Regions from separate parts of the Azospirillum sp. TSH100 genome, predicted to be linked through region 3. Evidence: predicted binding sites of a transcription regulator. Region 3 holds the regulator's gene; each other region holds the start of a gene.
What was found. Region 3 encodes PhoB, which activates phosphate uptake and scavenging genes when phosphate is short. Its sites were predicted from a motif close to TNTCATAAAACTGTCA; they were not measured.

Region 1: a site for PhoB is predicted at 2,070-2,085, ahead of E6C72_RS15285 (5'-nucleotidase, lipoprotein e(P4) family). Genes of this name have one in related genera too.
Region 2: a site for PhoB is predicted at 1,961-1,976, ahead of pstS (phosphate ABC transporter substrate-binding protein PstS). Genes of this name have one in related genera too.
Region 4: a site for PhoB is predicted at 3,121-3,136, ahead of E6C72_RS10520 (RNA degradosome polyphosphate kinase). Genes of this name have one in related genera too.

What each region holds. Positions count from the first base shown of each region.
Region 1 is NZ_CP039635.1:603,588-608,240, forward strand. Features, by position in the region: gene E6C72_RS15270 (transporter substrate-binding domain-containing protein) at 1-123, opposite strand, end outside; gene E6C72_RS15275 (LysR family transcriptional regulator) at 332-1,231, opposite strand; gene E6C72_RS15280 (glutathione S-transferase family protein) at 1,343-1,975, shown strand; gene E6C72_RS15285 (5'-nucleotidase, lipoprotein e(P4) family) at 2,094-2,972, shown strand; gene E6C72_RS31785 (hypothetical protein) at 2,999-3,151, opposite strand; gene urtE (urea ABC transporter ATP-binding subunit UrtE) at 3,305-4,000, opposite strand; gene urtD (urea ABC transporter ATP-binding protein UrtD) at 4,015-4,653, opposite strand, start outside.
Region 2 is NZ_CP039639.1:328,578-333,230, reverse strand. Features, by position in the region: gene pstC (phosphate ABC transporter permease subunit PstC) at 1-641, opposite strand, end outside; gene pstS (phosphate ABC transporter substrate-binding protein PstS) at 751-1,818, opposite strand; gene E6C72_RS32675 (methyl-accepting chemotaxis protein) at 2,018-4,627, opposite strand.
Region 3 is NZ_CP039634.1:947,078-951,730, forward strand. Features, by position in the region: gene pstC (phosphate ABC transporter permease subunit PstC) at 1-155, shown strand, start outside; gene pstA (phosphate ABC transporter permease PstA) at 148-1,461, shown strand; gene pstB (phosphate ABC transporter ATP-binding protein PstB) at 1,467-2,297, shown strand; gene phoB (phosphate regulon transcriptional regulator PhoB) at 2,393-3,097, shown strand; gene E6C72_RS04585 (S-adenosyl-l-methionine hydroxide adenosyltransferase family protein) at 3,159-3,887, shown strand; gene E6C72_RS04590 (Bax inhibitor-1/YccA family protein) at 3,992-4,653, opposite strand, start outside.
Region 4 is NZ_CP039634.1:2,227,435-2,232,087, reverse strand. Features, by position in the region: gene E6C72_RS10525 (Ppx/GppA family phosphatase) at 1-851, opposite strand, end outside; gene E6C72_RS10520 (RNA degradosome polyphosphate kinase) at 875-3,022, opposite strand; gene E6C72_RS10515 (histidine phosphatase family protein) at 3,200-3,718, shown strand; gene E6C72_RS10510 (CYTH and CHAD domain-containing protein) at 3,803-4,653, shown strand, end outside.

The DNA.
Region 1 (4,653 bases), on a different replicon from region 3:
GACGACGCCGGCCTGCTTGATCGCCTGAAGCACGCTGTCGGCGGCCCAGGCCGTCGGAACCACGGTGATGGTAGCAATGGCAGTCGTGGCGAGCATCGCGGCCGCCGTCAGAAATACCCTCATCCTGAACCCCTGTCGTTGGTCGTTTCTATCGTTCTTCGCCGTGGCCGGCCTGCCGGTCGGCGCTCCACACCGGGAGTGCACCAGTATGCCGCCGAGCGCGGCGAATGTACGGTCGGAAAATGCCGATCGGGCCGGGTTCCGCGGTGGATCATTGCGCTGTCGAGCAGTGATGCGAACGATTTTCCCCGCATCCCCGCCCGCTCCCTGGTCAGGCGCGCAGCACCTCCAGCGCCGACAGCCCCTGGACCGCATGGTCGAGAAAGACGCGCACCCGGCCGGGCATCAGCCTTGCCGTCGGCACCACGACATGAACCGGGATCGGCGCCGGCTCGGTATCCGGCATCAGCCGCACCAGAGTGCCGGCGGCGAGGTCGTCGGCCGCCTGATAGGACAGCGGGCGGGCGATGCCGTGCCCGTCACGCGCGGCGAGCAGGGCCGGCTCGATGTGGCTGACCGCCAGCTTCGGGGTGACCCGCAACACCCGCTCCCGCCCATCGGCCAGAAAGCGCCAGTCTAGCGGGCCGGGCCGGGCGGTGGTCAGGATGAGGTCGTGGCGGGACAAATCCTCCAGCATCGCCGGCGAGCCGCGCCGCGCCAGATAGCCGGGGCTGGCGACCAGATAGCGCCCGACCTGCCCAACCCGCCGGGCGACGAGGCCGGAGTCGGGCAGCGGGCCGATGCGGATCGCCACATCCAGCTCCTCCTCGATCAGGTCGAGGTTGCCGTCGGACAGCACCAGCTCGACCCGGATGTCGGGGAACTCCCGCATGAAGTCGAGGACCAGCGGCGTCACATGCTTGCGCCCGAACATCACCGGTGCGGTGACGCGCAACCGTCCGCGCAGCGGCCGGTCGGTGCCGGTGGCGGCCAGCGCCTCGTCATAGTCGGCCAGCAGCCGGCGGGCCTGCTCGGCCAGCCGGCGGCCGGCGTCGGTCGGAGCGAGGTTGCGGGTGGTCCGCTCGATCAGCCGCAGACCGAGCCGCTCCTCCAGCCCCGACAGCGCGCGGGTGACGGCGGGAGCAGACCGCCGCAGCCGCTTGGCCGCCCCGGCGAGGCTGCCGGCCTCCAGGATCGCGACGAAGGTCGCCAGTTCGTCCAGCCGGTCCACGATTGTTCCAGTTCCTGAAAGAGAACCTTTCGATGAAAGCGCGTTCCTGCAGAAAGACGCAAGTGGTTGGCTGTCTGGCAACCGCGATCGACTGAAAAGAGGAGCCCTTCCATGAGCATCAGCGCCGATCCCGCCATCACGCTCTACGGCACGCCGCTGTCGGGGCATGCCCACCGGGTGGAGGCCTTCCTGAACATCCTCGGCCTGCCATACCGCTATGTCGAAGCGAATGCGGAGGTGCGGCGGTCGGAGAGCTTCCTTGCCCTGAATCCCTTCGGGCAGATTCCGGTGCTGGTCGACGGCGATCTGGTCCTGCCGGACTCCGTCGCCATTCTGGTCTATCTCGCCGACCGCTACGACGGTTCCGGCCTGTGGAATCCGAAGGTGCCGGAAGAGGCAGCCCAGGTGCAGCGCTGGCTGTCGATCGCCGCCGGCGACCTGCGCTTCGGACCGGCACTGGCGCGCATCCTGACGCTGTGGGGCGGGGCCGGTTCGCTGACCGATGCGCAGAGGGTCGCGGAGCGCGTCCTGCGCTTCATGGACAGCCATCTGGACGGGCGCTACTGGCTGGCGGCGGTACGGCCGACCATCGCTGACATTGCCTGCTATGCCTACGTCGCCCGCGCTCCGGAAGGCCGCATCCCGCTCGATCCTTATCCGGCCGTCCGCCGCTGGCTGGAACGGGTGGAGGCGATCCCGGCGCTGCCCCCAATGCCGCAGAGCGCCATTCCCCAGACTGCCTAGCCGGGTGCCGCAGGACGGCGTGACGCGAGCGTACCCGGATGGCTTGACGCAAGCGTCACGAGACCGTCGCCAAGCAGCCGAATCTGTGCTTCGATGACAGTTCCATGACACTTGATGGATGGGTGAGTCGATGCGCAATTCCGCCTGTTCCGGGCGCTGGTCGCTGCTGTCCGGTGCGGTTGCCCTTTCCCTTCTGGCCGGCCCCGCCTTGGCGGCGGATCCGGTGCCGCAAAGCGATCTGCTGAACGCCGAGCTGTGGATGCAGCGCTCGGTTGAATACAAGGCGAACGCGTTGGCGGTCTATGCACTGGGCAGGATCCAGCTGGACAAGGCGCTGGCCGACAGGAACTGGACTGCGGCGACCGAGCAGACCGGCAATTACCAGGACCTGCCGCCGGCCGTGGTGCTGGACCTGGACGAGACGGCGATGGACAACTCCGCCTATCAGGCCGGGCTGGTCACCACCAACGGCGAATTCTCGCCCAAGACCTGGGATGCCTGGGTGAAGGCGGAAAAGGCGACGGCGGTACCGGGTGCCGTGGAGTTCACCCAATATGCCGAATCGAAAGGGGTGAAGGTCTTCTACGTCACCAATCGCAACGCCGACCAGGAGGAGCCGACCCGCCGCAACGCGCAGGCGCTGGGCTTCCCGATGGGCGGCAACGTCGACACCTTCCTGATGTCGAAGGAAAAGCCGGACTGGGGCTCGGCGAAGGGGACACGCCGCGCCTACATCGCCAAGGATTACCGGATCGTCCTGCTGTTCGGCGACAATTTCGGCGATTTCAGCGATGCCTATAACGGCAGCGAGGCGGACCGCCTGAAGGCGTTCGAAGCGGCGAAGGAGCATTTCGGGCGTGACTGGCTGATGCTGGCCAATCCCGGCTACGGCTCGTTCGAGAGCGCGCCCTACGGGCATAACTTCAAACTGTCGGCAGACGAGAAGCGGGCCAAGAAGATCGGTGCATTGGAGCCCTGGGTGGCGCCGGCCCAATAATGCTGTGAAGAAGGTGCGCCGGTTCTTTAAAAGATCAGGCGCACCGCTTCCACGATCACCACCCACGGCGTGCCGATCATCACCGTCCACACGGCCAGACGCGGCAGGCCGGTCATCTTGCGGACCTTCGGCTCGGCGGAGGGGACGGCTTCGAACGAGGCGGCGTTGTAGATCGACATGACCTGCGGCTCCGTGAGCAAGATGGCGTTGAAACCATCATGCGGTTTGGATCCTTAACGACCTTTAAAGAGCGCTGCCTGCGAAGTCGTCGCTTGTGATGTACCGCCTCGGATAGGTCATACCTCCAATGCAGTGGCGAGGTACGGCGCCGGTCACACCGTCAGATACTTGCGAACCTCCTGCTCGTCCAGGCCGCTGCGCGGGCCGGAAAGCATCACCTCGCCGCGCTCCATCACAACCCAGTTGTCGGCGAGGTCGCGGGCGAAGTCGAAATACTGCTCGACCAACAGGATCGCCATGGTGCCCTTGTCGCGCAGATAGGAGATGGCGCGGCCAATGTCCTTGATGATCGACGGCTGGATGCCTTCGGTCGGCTCGTCCAGCACCAACAGGCGCGGACGGGTCACCAGCGCGCGGCCGATGGCGAGTTGCTGCTGCTGGCCGCCCGACAGATCGCCGCCACGGCGGTCCAGCATGGATTTCAGCACCGGGAACAGCTCGAACACCTCGTCGGGGATCGAGCGCTGGGCGCGCGGTAGCGGAGCGTAGCCGGTCAGCAGGTTTTCCCGCACCGTCAGCAGCGGAAAGATCTCGCGCCCCTGCGGCACATAGGCGATGCCGCGGCGCGCCCGGTCGGCAGGCGCCATCTTCGTCACGTCGGCGCCGTCCCAGCCGATGGAACCGCCGGACACCGGCTTCAGCCCGACGATGGCACGCAGCAGGCTGGACTTGCCGACACCGTTGCGGCCGACCAGACAGGTGACCTTGCCGATTTCGGCCTTCATGGATACGCCGCGCAGCGCCTGTGCAGCGCCGTAATGCAGATCGAGAGAACGAACGTCGAGCATCATGGGATCTCCCGTCAGCGGCCAAGATAGGTGTCGATGACCTGTTGGTTGGCGCTGACCGCGTCCAGCGAGCCTTCGGCAAGGACCGAGCCTTCCGCCAGCACAGTCACCTTGACACCGAGCGCGCGGACAAAGCTCATGTCATGCTCCACCACGATCACCGAATGCTTGCCGGCGATGCTGCACAGCAGTTCGGCGGTCTGTTCGGTCTCGGCATCGGTCATGCCAGCCACCGGTTCGTCGACCAGCAGAAGCTTGGGGTCCTGGGCCAGCAGCATGCCGATCTCCAGCCATTGCTTCTGCCCGTGCGACAGGCTGCCGGCCTGCCGGCCGCGCAGTGCGGACAGGCGGGTGATGTCGAGGATCTCCTCGATGCGGGCGCGGTCGTCGCGGCTGATGGCGTAGGTAAGGGTCTTCAGCGGCCGGCGCGGTGCCTTCAACGCCAGTTCGAGGTTGTCCCACACCGTGTGCGGCTCGAAGACGGTCGGACGCTGGAACTTGCGGCCGATGCCAAGGTTGGCGATGGCCGCCTCGCGCAGGCGGGTCAGGTCGGTGCCGCCCTCGAACAGGATGGTGCCGGTGTCGGGGCGGGTCTTGCCGGTGATGACGTCCATCATCGTCGTCTTGCCGGCGCCGTTGGGACCGATGATCGC
Region 2 (4,653 bases), on a different replicon from region 3:
GCCGACTCACGCACCATCGGCGGCACCGTCTCGAAGACGTCGCGGGTGATGGAGGTGATGAAGGGCAGCACCATGATGCCCAGGATCAGGCCGGCGGTCAGGATGCCGATGCCGTAGGGCGGTCCCATGAACAGGTTCCCGAGGCCGGGAATCTGGCCCAGCGTGGCGATCAGGAAGGGCTGGACGGTCGACTGCATGAAGGGGGCGAAGACGAACAGACCCCAGATGCCGTAGATGATGCTGGGAATGCCGGCGAGCAGCTCGATGGCGACTCCGAGCGGGCGCTTCAGCCAGGCTGGGCACATCTCGGTGATGAACAGGGCGATGCCGAAGCTGACGGGAATGCCGACAGCCATGGCGATGACCGAGGTCACCAGGGTGCCGTAAATGGGGGCGAGCGCGCCGAACTGCTCGGAAACCGGGTTCCAGACTTCGGTGGCGACGAAACCGAAGCCGAACGCGCGGAGTGCCGGCAGCGCGCCGTCGATCAGGGAAACCGTGACGCCGCCCAGGATCAGCAGGACCAGCAGCGCGAATGCAAGGGTGGCATTGCGGAAAACCGCGTCCTGCAGGCGCTGGCGGCGGGCCCGTCGGGCGGTGGAAGCGTGTGCGTCGGTCAAGGTCAGCGCGATCTCGGTCATGGCCGCTCCGTGAGGCGTGCGGAGGGGACGGCGCAATTTCCGTCCCCTCCGGCGATCATGCCCCCAGGCGGTCCGACAGGCGGCCCGCCCGAGGTCGGGGTGGCCGTCGTTACTTGGCCGACGCGGTCCAGACCGGCTTGCCGTCGGCCTGGATGGTCTGGGCCCAGGTCTTCTGGACCAGCGACACCACGGCGTCCGGCATCGGGACATAGTCCAGCTCGGTCGCCATCTTGGAACCGTTCTTATAGGCCCAGTCGAAGAACTTCAGCGCTTCGGCCGAAGACGCGGCGTCCTGCGGAGCCTTGTACATCAGGATGAAGCTGGCGCCGGTGATCGGCCAGCTCTCCGCACCCGGCTCGTCGGTCAGCAGGACGTAGTAGCCCTTGCTGTTGGCCCAGTCGGCGTTGGCGGCGGCGGCCTGGAAGGCCTCGATCTTCGGCGAGACGGTCTTGCCGTCCTTGTTCTGCAGGTCGAGGTGGGTGATGTTGTTCTGCTTGGCGTAGGCGTATTCGACGTAGCCGATCGAGCCGTCCGTCTGCTTGACCATGTTGGCCACGCCCTCGTTGCCCTTGGCGCCGATGCCGGCCGGCCACTGGACGGAGGTGTTGGCGCCGATCTGGGTCTTGAACTTCGGGCTGGTCTTCGACAGGTAGTCGGTGAACAGGAAGTTGGTGCCCGACCCGTCAGAGCGGTAGACCGGGGCGATGGCGGTGTTCGGCAGGTTGACGTCGGGGTTCAGCGCCTTGATCTGCGGGTCGTTCCACTTGGTGATCTCGCCCATGTAGATGTTGGCGAGAACGGTACCCGACAGCTTGACCTCGCCGGCCTTGATGCCCTTCAGGTTCACGACCGGAACCACGCCGCCCATGATCATCGGGAACTGGATCAGACCGGCCTGCTCCAGCTCTTCCGGCTTCAGCGGCATGTCCGAGGCGCCGAAGGTGACCGTCTTGGCCTTGATCTGCTTGATGCCGCCGCCCGAACCGATCGACTGGTAGTTCAGGCCCGTGCCGGTCTCCTTCTTGTAGGCGTCAGCCCACTTGGCATAGATCGGGTACGGGAAGGTGGCGCCGGCGCCGGAGATGTCGGCGGCCGAGGCGACCGACAGCGGGGCGACCGACACGGACAGAACGGCCAGGGCACCGAAGGCGGCGCAGCGAACGAACGCCGAGGTCATGGTTTTCACGGCTAAACTCCCGATAGGTTTGGACGGTTTCGTTGGGTTTTCGCAAAAGCCCGGCCTTGGCCGGAGGTCGTAACCCGCCTTCTTCGTCGCGGTGACCATAGCCGCCGCCGATGACGGGTTTGTTTTGTTTACGTGTCAGTTTTATGAAACCGACCCGTTGACGGCCGGGACCGCGGATGCAGCGCGGGACTCATCGCGCGGCCCGGATTTCCTGGAGGAACAGATGCACGGCGGAGCCGAGGCTGGTCGCCTCGTGCGACAGGCTTTCCGCCACATGCAGCACGTCGCCGGCCTGGGCGCGCACCTTGGCGGCGGCCTCAGACAGGCCGGCGACATGGTCAGACGCCGCCTGGGTGCCGACCGCGACACGGTGGGAGCTGTCGACGATGCTCGACGTGATGGTCGCCTGCTCCTCCACCGCTGCGGCGATGGCCGAGGCGTTGGATTCGATGCGCTGGACGCTGCCGGTCATGGTCGCGACGACCTCCGCCGTCTGGCGGCTGGCCGCCTGGGTGGCGGCGATCTGGCGGGCGATCTCGGCGGTGGCCTGGGCGGTCTGGCCGGCAAGCGCCTTGACCTCGCCGGCGACGACGGCAAAACCGCGGCCCATCTCCCCTGCCCTCGCCGCCTCGATGGTGGCGTTCAGCGCCAACAGGTTGGTCTGACCGGCGATCTCGTCGATCAGGCCGACGACGGTGCCGATCTCCCCCGCCGTGCTCGACAGGTCGGCAACGGTCGCCTTGACCTGCTCCGCCCCGGCGGCGGTGTCGCCGATGATGCGGGCCGATTCGCCGGTGCGCTTGCTGATCTCGGCGATGGACTGCGAGATTTCCGAGGCAGCGGTCGCCACCTGCTGAATCCCCGCCGCCATCTCGCCGGACAGCTGCATCGCGGCCTCGGCACGGTCGTTGGCATTGGCGGCGATGTCGGTCAGCGAGCGGGCACGGGCGGCCATCTGGCGGGCGGCGTCGGCCAGCGTCTCGACGCTGCTCAGCACGTTGCGCTCGAACTGGTCGGCGATCTCCAGCATGCTGGTGCGGCGGGCCGACGCGGCGTTGCGGCGCTCGATCTCCACCTTCTCGTGCGCTTCTTCCATGGCACGGGCGTTGGCGATGAAGACGAACAGGGCACGGGCCATGTCGGTGATCTCGTCGTTGCCGTCGGCCTTCTGCTCCACCGTCAGGTCGCCGCCGGCGACCCGGCGCATGGCGTCGGCCAACGCCTCCATCCGGCCGACGACCCGGCGCCCAACATAGAGCGAGACGATCAGCCCGGCCAGCAGCACGCCGGCGGTCGCCAGCATGATCTGCACTTGGTTGGTACGCTCCAGCGCCTCATGGGCTGCGGCGGCGCCATCGGCCGTCGCCGTCTGCGCCGCCTGGACCAGCCCGTCGACCATGGCGGTCAAAGCGGCGCCGGTGCGGCGGTTGCTGTCGATCAGCGTGGCATTCTCGGCATAGGCAGCCAGTTCACCGGCACGCAGTGCCAGAATGCCCTCGTTGCCGAAGCCGAGATCGAGCAGCCGCTCGGCCAGCCGGCGGACCTCGGGGCCCAGATCGTCGCGCGACTCAGTCAGGGTGCCGCGGATCGTCGCCGCCAGCGGGTCCAGCGTGCGACGGGCGGCGGCCAGCCGGGCCGGCGTTTCGGCGTTGCCAGCCTCCGCCAGCTTGCCGGCCAGCAGGTTGGCGTCGGCCATAAGATCGCTCAGCACGGTGTAGCGATGTTGGGCCGCTGGCACGGTGTTGGTGGACAGATCCTGCATCCGCTCGGCGATGGCGTTGCCGGCCTCGGCGATGCGGCCGCGCGAATTCAGCATCAGCGGCAGCATGCGGGCGTTGGCGTCGCGGTCGAGCCGCACAATGTCGTCGACGCTGGCGTTCAGCGACTCGGTCAGCTTCTGCGCCTCCGCCTCGGGAATGCCGGGGGTCAGCTGGCGGACGCGACGGGTGTAGACGCTGGCATCGCCGTCACCGAAGGCGGCAAGCTCGTTGATCATCGCCGCCACCGGGGCCGCCGCTTCGCTCTTCGCCAGCGGGCGCAGCGCACCTTGCAGATCCGACAGGGCGGAGTCGAAGTCGGTGGACAGCGACATCACTTTGGACCGGTTGGTTTCAAAGGCGCCGATCAACAGGGATTTGGCGAGAGCGGCCTCTGCGCCGCGCAGCTGGAACAGCGGGATCACCGTCTGCCCGAGTTCGGCTCCGATGACCGCGGAGGATTGCGAGGTCGCCTCCACCATCGCTGCGATCGCCTGGGCCAGTTGCCCGCGCGAGGCTTGCATGTCGGGCTTCAGCGCGGCGAGCAGTTTGGCATGAGCATCGCTCAGTTCCGCCAGCCGGCCGCTGCGCTGTTCCTGCAAGGTCAGCCGCCGGCCGGTCGCCGTCCCCAGCGCGTCGATGGTGCCGAGCAGCGTGCGCGCGGTGCCGGTCAGCTCGGCAACACGGTCGGCATCGCCGCCGCTATGCCCTTGCCCACCGGCCAGTTGGGCGAGCTGCCCGTCCAGCGTCCGGCGCTGCTCGGCCACCGCGGTGCGCAGCCGGCCCAGATCCTCGTCGGAGGACGCGGCGTCGATCAATGGCCCCAGCGCCAGCACCCGCGCCGTGGTGGTCGCAAGCCCCTGAGCGGCGCTGAGCACCGGAACCTGCGTTCCCGTTATGTCGGCGACATGGCCGCGGACGGCGCCGTAGGACATCCAGCCGACCACCGCCGCGATGCAGGGAAGTGCCGCCACGGTTCCGAAGGCGATCAGCATCTTCGACTTGATGCCGGACCGCCGGCGCTGGTCGATAGGCTTTGCCATATGGCCCACCCGTGGCTTGGAGATTG
Region 3 (4,653 bases):
CCCAGATTGCCACGCTGCTGGTCGGCGACCAGGAGTTCGACAGCCCGAAGACGCTGTCGGCCTTCGGCCTCGGCCTCGTGCTGTTCCTCGTCACGCTCTGCCTCAACATGGTCGCCCTGCGGGTGGTCCGGACCTATCGGGAAAAATATGACTGACCTCGTCGAGCGGGACGCGGCGGCCGTGACGCCCTCCCCCACCTCCTCCACCGCGCCGAAGTCGCGCCTGCGCAGCGAGGCCTTCGCCCGTCGCCTGCGCGCCCGCCATGCCGCGGAGCGCCGGTTCCGGCTGGCCGGCGCCGCCGCGGTGGCGCTGGCGGCGCTGATGCTGGTTTTGCTGCTGGGCTCCATCGTCGCCAAGGGCGCCAGTGCCTTCCTGGAGGCCCGCATCCGGCTGGAGGTGACGCTCGACCCGGCGGAGGTCGCCGACCGCAACTATGCGGCCCCGCTGCGCCGGGCGCTCTACGCCCAGTTCCCGCAGGTCACCGACCGCGCCGGCAAGCGCGTGCTGAACGACCTGCTGTCATCGGGCGCACCCTACGAGCTGGAAGCGATGCTCGCCAAGGATCCGGCGATGGCCGGGACGACGCGGACCATCTGGGTCCGCGCCGACGACCAGATCGACCAGCTGGTGAAGGGCGCCTACCGCCGCGATCTGCCGGAGAGCGAGCGCGGCCTCAGCGACTCCAAGATCGCCGCCGCCGACGCGTTGCTGGCCTCCGGTACGCTGGCGCAGGGCTTCAACACCACGCTGTTCACCGCCGGCGACAGCCGCGAACCGGAACAGGCCGGCATCGGCGGCGCCATCGCCGGCTCGCTGCTGACCCTGCTGGTGACCATGGCGCTGTCGGTGCCGACCGGCATTGCCGCCGCGGTCTATCTGGAGGAGTTCGCGCCGAAGAACCGCTGGACCGACCTGATCGAGGTGAACATCAACAACCTCGCCGCGGTGCCGTCGATCATCTTTGGTCTGCTCGGTTTGGCCGTGTTCCTGGGATTCTTCGGCATGCCGCGCTCCGCCCCGCTGGTCGGCGGGCTGGTGATGGCGCTGATGACGCTGCCGGTCATCATCATCGCGTCCCGCGTCGCGCTGAAGGCGGTGCCGCCGTCGATCCGCCAGGCGGCGCTGGGCATCGGCGCCTCGCCGCTGCAGACGGTGCTGCACCATGTGCTGCCGCTGGCGATGCCGGGCATCCTGACCGGCACCATCATCGGCATGGCCCGCGCGCTGGGCGAGACGGCGCCGCTGCTGATGATCGGCATGGTCGCCTTCATCGTCGACATCCCCCACGGGCTGACCGACAGCGCCACGGTTCTGCCGGTGCAGATCTACATGTGGGCCGACAGCCCGGAGCGCGCCTTCACCGAACGCACCTCGGCGGCGATCCTGATCCTGCTCGGCGTCCTGATCCTGCTGAACGGTGCCGCCGTGATCCTGCGCAAGATTTTCGAGAGACGGTGGTGAGCGCCATGAGTATCCAGAACCCGCTGAAGCTGCGGCCCCGCGCCGAAGACCGTCCCGGCCAGCGTTCCGGCGCCGCCCTGCCCGCCAAGATGACCGCCCGCGGGGTGACGGTGTTCTACGGCGCCAAGCAGGCGTTGAAGGGCATCAACCTCGACATCCAGGAAAACCGGGTGCTGGCGCTGATCGGCCCATCCGGCTGCGGCAAGTCGACCTTCCTGCGCTGCCTGAACCGGATGAACGACACCATCGAGGGCTGCCGGGTCGAAGGGCGGATCGCGCTCGATGGCGAGGACGTCTATGGCAAGGCGGTCGATGCGGTGCAGCTGCGCGCCCGCGTCGGCATGGTGTTCCAGAAGCCGAACCCCTTCCCCAAGTCGATCTACGACAATGTCGCCTACGGCCCGCGCATCCATGGCCTGGCTTCCGGTCGCGACGAGCTGGACGAGGTGGTGCAGACCTCGCTGAAGCGCGCCGGCCTGTGGGGCGAGGTGAAGGACCGGCTGCGCGAACCCGGCACCAGCCTGTCCGGCGGCCAGCAGCAGCGGCTGTGCATCGCCCGCGCCATCGCCGTCAGCCCCGAGGTGATCCTGATGGACGAGCCCTGCTCGGCGCTCGACCCCATCGCGACCGCCCACATCGAGGAGCTGATCGACGAGCTGCGGGCCAACTACACCATCGTCATCGTCACCCACAACATGCAGCAGGCCGCCCGCGTGTCGCAGCGCACCGCCTTCTTCCATCTGGGCGAGATGGTGGAGTGCGACGACACCGAGGACATCTTCACCAACCCGCGCGACGAGCGCACCCAGGGCTACATCACCGGCCGCTATGGCTGAGCCCTGCCTTACGTCCGTGCCCTCCCCTCCTCCTTTGTTGAAAAGGCTGTCCCATGCCGGTTAACGTCGAGACGCGCGCTGTGAACGGAGCCACCATGAATGCGGCCCTGAAGCCGCTCGTCCTGATCGTCGAGGACGAGGCCGACATCCTGACGCTGCTGAAGTACAACCTGGAAAAGGAAGGCTTCCGCGTCGCCACCGCCAGCGACGGCGAGGAGGCCCTGCTGGCCGCCGGCGAACAGACGCCGCACATCGTGCTGCTCGACTGGATGCTGCCGCTGATGAGTGGGCTGGAGGTCTGCCGCCAGTTGCGCCGCAACGCCAAGACCCGCGACATCCCGATCATCATGCTGACCGCCCGCGGCGAGGAAGGCGACCGGGTGCGCGGCCTGAATTCCGGCGCCGACGACTACATCACCAAGCCCTTCTCCCCGACCGAGCTGGTCGCCCGCATGCGCGCCGTGCTGCGCCGCGCCTCGCCCGGCATGACCGACGAGGTGCTGACCTTCGCCGACGTGACCATGGATCTGGCCGCCCACCGCGTCCGCCGCAACGGCCGCGACGTCCATTTGGGTCCGACGGAATTCCGCCTGCTGCGTCATTTCATGCAGCATCCCGGCCGGGTGTTCTCGCGTGAACAGCTGCTCGATCTGGTGTGGGGTCACGACGTGTACGTCGAGCCGCGTACGGTAGACGTCCACATCCGCCGCCTGCGCAAGGCGATGAACGAGGAGGACGAGCTGGACCTGATCCGCACCGTGCGGTCGGCCGGCTATGCGCTGGATACCAAGTCGGTGTGAGTGCGGGGTAGGATGGGGGCCGGACCACCGCAGCACTGGTGAGACTGCCCCCATGCCCCCGATGATCCTGGTCTTCACCGATTTCGGGCTTTCCGGCCCCTATACTGGCCAGATGAAGGCGGTGCTGGCGCAACAGGCACCCGCCGTTCCGGCCATCGACCTGTTCGCCGACGCTCCCGCCTTCGACCCGCAGCTTTCGGCCTATCTGCTGGCCGGCTACGCCCCGGCCTTTCCCGCAGGCAGCGTCTTTCTCTGCGTCGTCGATCCAGGTGTCGGCACCGACCGGCGGCCGGTGATGGTGGAGGCCGATGGGCGCTGGTTCGTCGGTCCCGACAACGGCCTGTTCGCTTTGGTCGCCCGCCGTGCAACGTCGCTAAACGCCTGGAAGATCGACTGGATCCCGGACCGGCTGTCCGCCAGCTTCCATGGCCGGGACCTGTTCGCTCCCGTCGCCGCCAGCCTCGCCACCGGCCGCCCGGTCGAGCGCAGCCCGCTCGATCCAGCCGCCATCGACCGACCGGACTGGCCGGACGAGCTGCAACGCATCGTCTATGTCGATATTTACGGCAACGCCATGACCGGGATACGGGCAGCCACCCTGCCCGCCGATGCGGTGCTGACCGCCGGCGGTGCCCGTGTCACCCACGCCCGTACCTTCGGCGCCGTCGGGCCGGGAGAGCCGCTGTGGTACGAGAACTCCAACGGGCTGGCGGAGATCGCCGTCAACCGTGGGCGTGCCGACCTGATGCTGGGACTGGCCGTGGGCGACCCGGTGACCGTGGAGTCCTGAGAAAAGCCGCACAAAAGAAAACCGCCCGGAAGCGGGGCTTCCGGGCGGCTGCTGCTCGATCGGATGCTTGTCCGATCAGGCGTCTCTTGTCAGATGTCTGGGGTTCAGTCGTTGTTGCGTTGGCCCATGAACTGCAGCAGGAACTGGAACAGGTTGATGAAGTCCAGGTAGAGCGTCAGGGCGCCCATCAGGGCCAGCTTGCCGGTGCTCTCGTGATCGTAGCCCTCGGCGTAGCTTTCCTTGATCGCCTGGGTGTCGTAGGCGGTCAGGCCGGTGAAGATCAGCACACCGATGGCGGAGATCGCGAAGTGCAGGGCCGGCGACTGGAAGAAGATGTTCGCCAGGCCGGCGATCACCAGGCCGATGACGCCCATCATCAGGAAGGAGCCCATCTTCGACAGGTCGGCCTTCGTGGTGTAGCCGTAGAGGCTCATCGCCAGGAAGGTCGCGGCGGTGACGAAGAAGGTCAGCGCGATCGACGCCCCGGTGAAGACCAGGAAGATGGCCGACATCGACAGGCCCATGGCGCCGCAATAGGCCCAGAAGATCATCTGCGCCGATGCGAAGGACAGGCGCTGGATGCCGAAGGACAGCACCATGACGAAGGCCAGCGGGGCCAGCATCACCACCCACTTCAGCGGCGAGCCGAAGATCGCCATCATGATGGCCGGGCTGGACGACACGAGTGCCGCGACCAGACCCGTCAGGATCAGGCCGGCGCCCATGTAGTTGTACACGCGCAGCATGTGCTGCCGCAGGCCTTCGT
Region 4 (4,653 bases), 1.3 Mb from region 3:
AGCGTGTCGAGCCGGCGACGCGACCCCGCCATCTTCTCCAGCGATGACCGGCTCTGCCGGCCGATCAGGCCGGTGAACTCCCGGGCGTCGGCCGACGGGATGGTGTAGTGGTGGATGATGTGCAGCGGATGGCCGGACTGCTCCATATGCAGCTTGGCGATGGCGCGCCAGCTTCCGCCGACCGGGTAGAAGGGCCGACCCTTCATGGCCGGCAGCCAGGGCAGCGATTCCAGATGCTGGTCGATCAGCTTGGCCGGACCACCCTTGGCCGATCCGACCTCCATCAGCCGCAGCGGGCCGAGCGGCAGGGTCACCTGCTTGCCGATCACCCCGCGGTCGAGCGTCACCAGCTCAAGGCTGCCGCCGCCGAGATCGCCGACGAGGCCATCGGCACCGGGGGTGCCGGACAGCACGCCCATGGCGGACAGCCGCGCCTCCTCCTCGCCGTTGATGACACGGACGGTCAAGCCGGCGCGGCGGCGGATGGCGTCGACGAAAGCCGCCCCATCGCGGGCGTCGCGCACCGCGGCGGTCGCAATCACGTCCAGACGGCCGACGCGCATGCCCTGGGCCAGCGTGGCGAAGCGCTCCAGCGCCGCCAGGCCCTGGGCGACGCCGTCGGGGTTCAGTACGCCCGCTTTTTCAACGCCACGGCCCAGACCGCACAACACTTTCTCATTGAACAGGGCGAGCGGCGACCGGGTCAGCCCGTCATAGACGACGAGACGGATGGAGTTCGACCCGATATCGATCACGCCGACACGCTCGGCGGAAGCGGCCATGCCGATTCCGCCGACGCCCGCCTGCCCAACGTCGCCCGGGAAGGCGGCGGCGCGTTTGTCCTTGCTCATACTCTCGCTCCCGTCACCCGCCCTCAGGACACCGTGTGCAGCATCAGCCGCGGCGGCGTGCGCTTGCTGCTGAGCGCGCTGCCCCGGCCGGACAGGCTGGGGTTGGTCATGAAGTAATTATGGGCGCTGAATGCGTCCGGGCCAGCCTTGATACGATGGTACACGCCATCGGGGCCCAGCTTCCAGGTGCTTGCGTCGTCCTTCATGTTGGCGACCATGATCTGGTCGAGCACCTGTTCATGCACCGTCGGATTCTCGATGGGAACCAGGGTTTCGATGCGGCGGTCCAGGTTGCGGGTCATCCAGTCGGCCGAGGAGATGAACACCTTCGCCTGATTGCTGGGCATTGGATGGCCGTTGCCGAAGCAGATGACGCGGCCATGCTCAAGGAATCGGCCGACGATGCTGCGCACGCGGATGTTCTCCGACAGGCCCTTCACGCCCGGCCGCAGGCAGCAGATGCCGCGGATGATCATGTCGATCTGAACGCCGGCCTGCGAGGCCTTGTACAGCTTGTCGATGATGACCGGATCGACCAGGGAGTTCAGCTTCACCCAGATCGACGCCGGACGGCCGGCGGCGGCATGGGCGATCTCCGCCTCGATCAGGTCGGACAGGCGCTGGCGCAGGGTGATCGGCGCGATGGCGATCTTTTCCAGCACCTTCGGCGTGGCATAGCCGGTCATGAAGTTGAACATGACGGCGGCATCGTGGCACAGCGCCGGGTCGCAGGTGAAGAAGGACAGGTCGGTGTAGACCTTGGCGGTGATCGGGTGATAGTTGCCGGTGCCGAAGTGGACGTAGCTGCGCAACGCCCTCTTCTCGCGCCGCACCACCAGCGACACCTTGGCGTGCGTCTTCAGGTCGACGAAGCCGTAGACCACCTGGGCGCCGGCGCGTTCCAGATCGCGCGCCCAGCGGATGTTCGCCTCCTCGTCGAATCGGGCCTTCAGTTCGACCAGCGCCGTCACCGACTTGCCGGCCTCCGCCGCCTCGATCAGGGCGGCGACGATCGGGCTGTCCTTGCTGGTGCGGTAGAGCGTCTGCTTGATGGCGACCACCTGCGGATCGCGCGCTGCCTGACGGATGAACTGCACCACCACGTCGAAGGATTCGTAGGGGTGATGGACGACGATGTCCTTGTGGCGGATCGCGGCGAAGCAATCCCCGCCGAAATCGCGGATCCGCTCCGGGAAACGGGCGTTGAAGGGGCGGAAGACCAGATCCGGCCGCTCGTCGACGATCAACTGCTTGGTGTCGGTCAGGCCGATCAGCCCGTCCAGGATGAAGACGTCGTCCGACGCGACATTCAGCTCATGCCGCAGGAACTCGCGCAGGTCGGCCGCCATGCCGCTGTCGGTGGCGAGCCGGATCACGCTGCCGCGGCGGCGGCGCTTCAGCGCGCTTTCAAAGGTGCGGACGAGGTCTTCGGCCTCTTCCTCGATTTCGATTTCGCTGTCGCGCAGCACGCGGAAGACGCCGTGCGCCTTGACCTGGAACGGAGGGAACAGGCGGTCGATGAACTGCATCACCACCTTTTCCAACTGGATGAAGCGGATGTCCGATCCCGGCAGGCGCAGGAACCGCTCCAGCTGCGTCGGCAGCGGCACAAGCGCGTCGATGTGCCGGCCCTTGACCGGATCGTGCAGCTGAAGCGCCAGCGAGAAGCCGAGATTCGGCAGGAACGGGAAGGGGTGGGCCGGGTCGACGGCGATCGGCGTCAGAATCGGGAAGATGTCGTCCAGGAACTTGGCTTCCAGCCAATCCAGTTCGCCTTCGCTGAGGTCGGCCGGATCGACGACCGAGATGCCGGCATCGCGCAGTTCGCCCTTCAGCGAGCGCCACATCGTCTGCTGGCTGTCCATCAGCGCCGCAATGCGCTGTTTCACGGCCACGAGCTGCTGAGCGGGCGTCAGATTCTCAGGGCTGGGCGCCTTCACGCCGGCGGCCACCTGCCCTTTCAGGCCGGCGACGCGGACCATGTAGAATTCGTCGAGATTGCTGGCGGAGATCGACAGGAAGCGCAGCCGCTCCAGAAGCGGGTGGTGCGGGTTGGCCGCCTCGTCCAGAACGCGCTGGTTGAAGGCCAGCCACGAAAGCTCACGGTTGATGAAGCGTTCCGGAGCGTTTGGCTCGATACCGACCGAATCGAGTTCCTGGAGATGCGTCACGTCGACCTCTGAAATCTTGAAACCCCGAACGCCGTCAGCCGCTTTTGGGCGGTGCCGACACCGGTTATATGGTGGGCAGACAGAGTATCCCATATGCGTTACGGTTTCAGGACTCCCATTTGGTTAAAGACTGCGCACTCTCCCTCCCCGCCCCTCCCCTGACGGCCGATTTCCTCCATGAAGACGCTGTTCCTGCTGCGCCACGCCAAATCCTCCTGGGACGATCCGTCGCTGGGCGATCACGACCGTCCGCTGAACGCCCGTGGGGAAAAGGCGGCGACCCTGGTCGGCGCCTATCTGGGCAAGCATCACGCGCACATCGACCTCGTTCTCTGTTCGACCGCCTTGCGGGCGGTGGAAACTCGCAAGCGGGTGATGATGGCCATGGGTGCCCCCTATCCGCCGGTGGAGCATGAACGGGGCCTGTATCTGTGCGGCGCCCGTACGCTGCTGGAACGGCTGCGCGACGCGCCGGATTCTGCGACCGGCCTGATGCTGGTGGCGCACAACCCCGACCTGCACGAGCTGGCGAATGCCCTGACCGGCAGCGGCGATCATGGTCTCCGCCATGACCTAACCGACAAGTTCCCGACCGGCACCTGCGCCGTCCTGGTCTTCGAGACGCTGCATTGGGCACACCTCGAACTGGGTGCCGGCCGGCTGGCGGATTTTGTGCAACCGCGTAAACTCTCTTAACCTGCGGCGGCGGTTGGGGTATCCACGGATCCACCTGAACAGTTCCACGCCGTTCCCCGGCCGGATTCGGGAGGAAGCCGCCCCTTGACCCCCGTCAGCCCCCCCACGGCACCGCCCGGCAGCCAGCAGCCTGTTCCCGATGCGCAGCCCTCCACACCCGCCTTCCGCGAGGTGGAGCTGAAGCTGCATGCGGCGCCGGCGGATCTGGCACGGGTGGCGGCGCTGCCGGGGCTGGTGGCGATTGCCGATGGCCCGGCGGCGACACAGAGGCTGCGCACCGCCTATTTCGACACGCCGGACCTGAAGCTCGCCGCCAACGGCGTGGCCTTGCGCGTCCGGCAGGAGGGCGACCGCTTCGTCCAGACCTTGAAGACGGTCAACAGCGCCAGCCCAGGCGATTCCGCCGCGGTCGCGGTGCGACGGGAGTGGGACTGGATCGTTGCCGGCGAGGCGGTCGATATCGGTGCGTTGACCGATCCAGGCGTCGCCGGACTTGTGCCGGCGGCGGCGCTCGACGCGCTGGACTGCCTGTTCATCACCGATTTCCGCCGCACCACCCTTCTGCTGCGTCCCGATCCGCTGACGGCGGTCGAACTGGCGGTGGATGACGGCGGCATCTATGCCGGTGGCGAGTCCCTGCCGATCAGCGAAGTCGAACTGGAACTGAAGGCGGGCAAGGTCGCCAGCCTGTTCGATCTGGCGCTGACCCTGCAAGCGGCCATTCCAATGCGGATCGGCACCGACAGCAAGGCGGAGGCCGGTCTGCGGCTGGTCACCGGCAAGGCGCCGGGACCGGTGGAAGCCGAACCGCTTGGTCTGTCGCCGCTGACCACGGTGGCGGAGGCTTATCGCCACATCCTGCGTCAGGCGTTGCGCCAGTTCCTTGCCAACGAATCCTGCGCGCTGGGCGGTGCCGACGTCGAGGGGCTGCACCG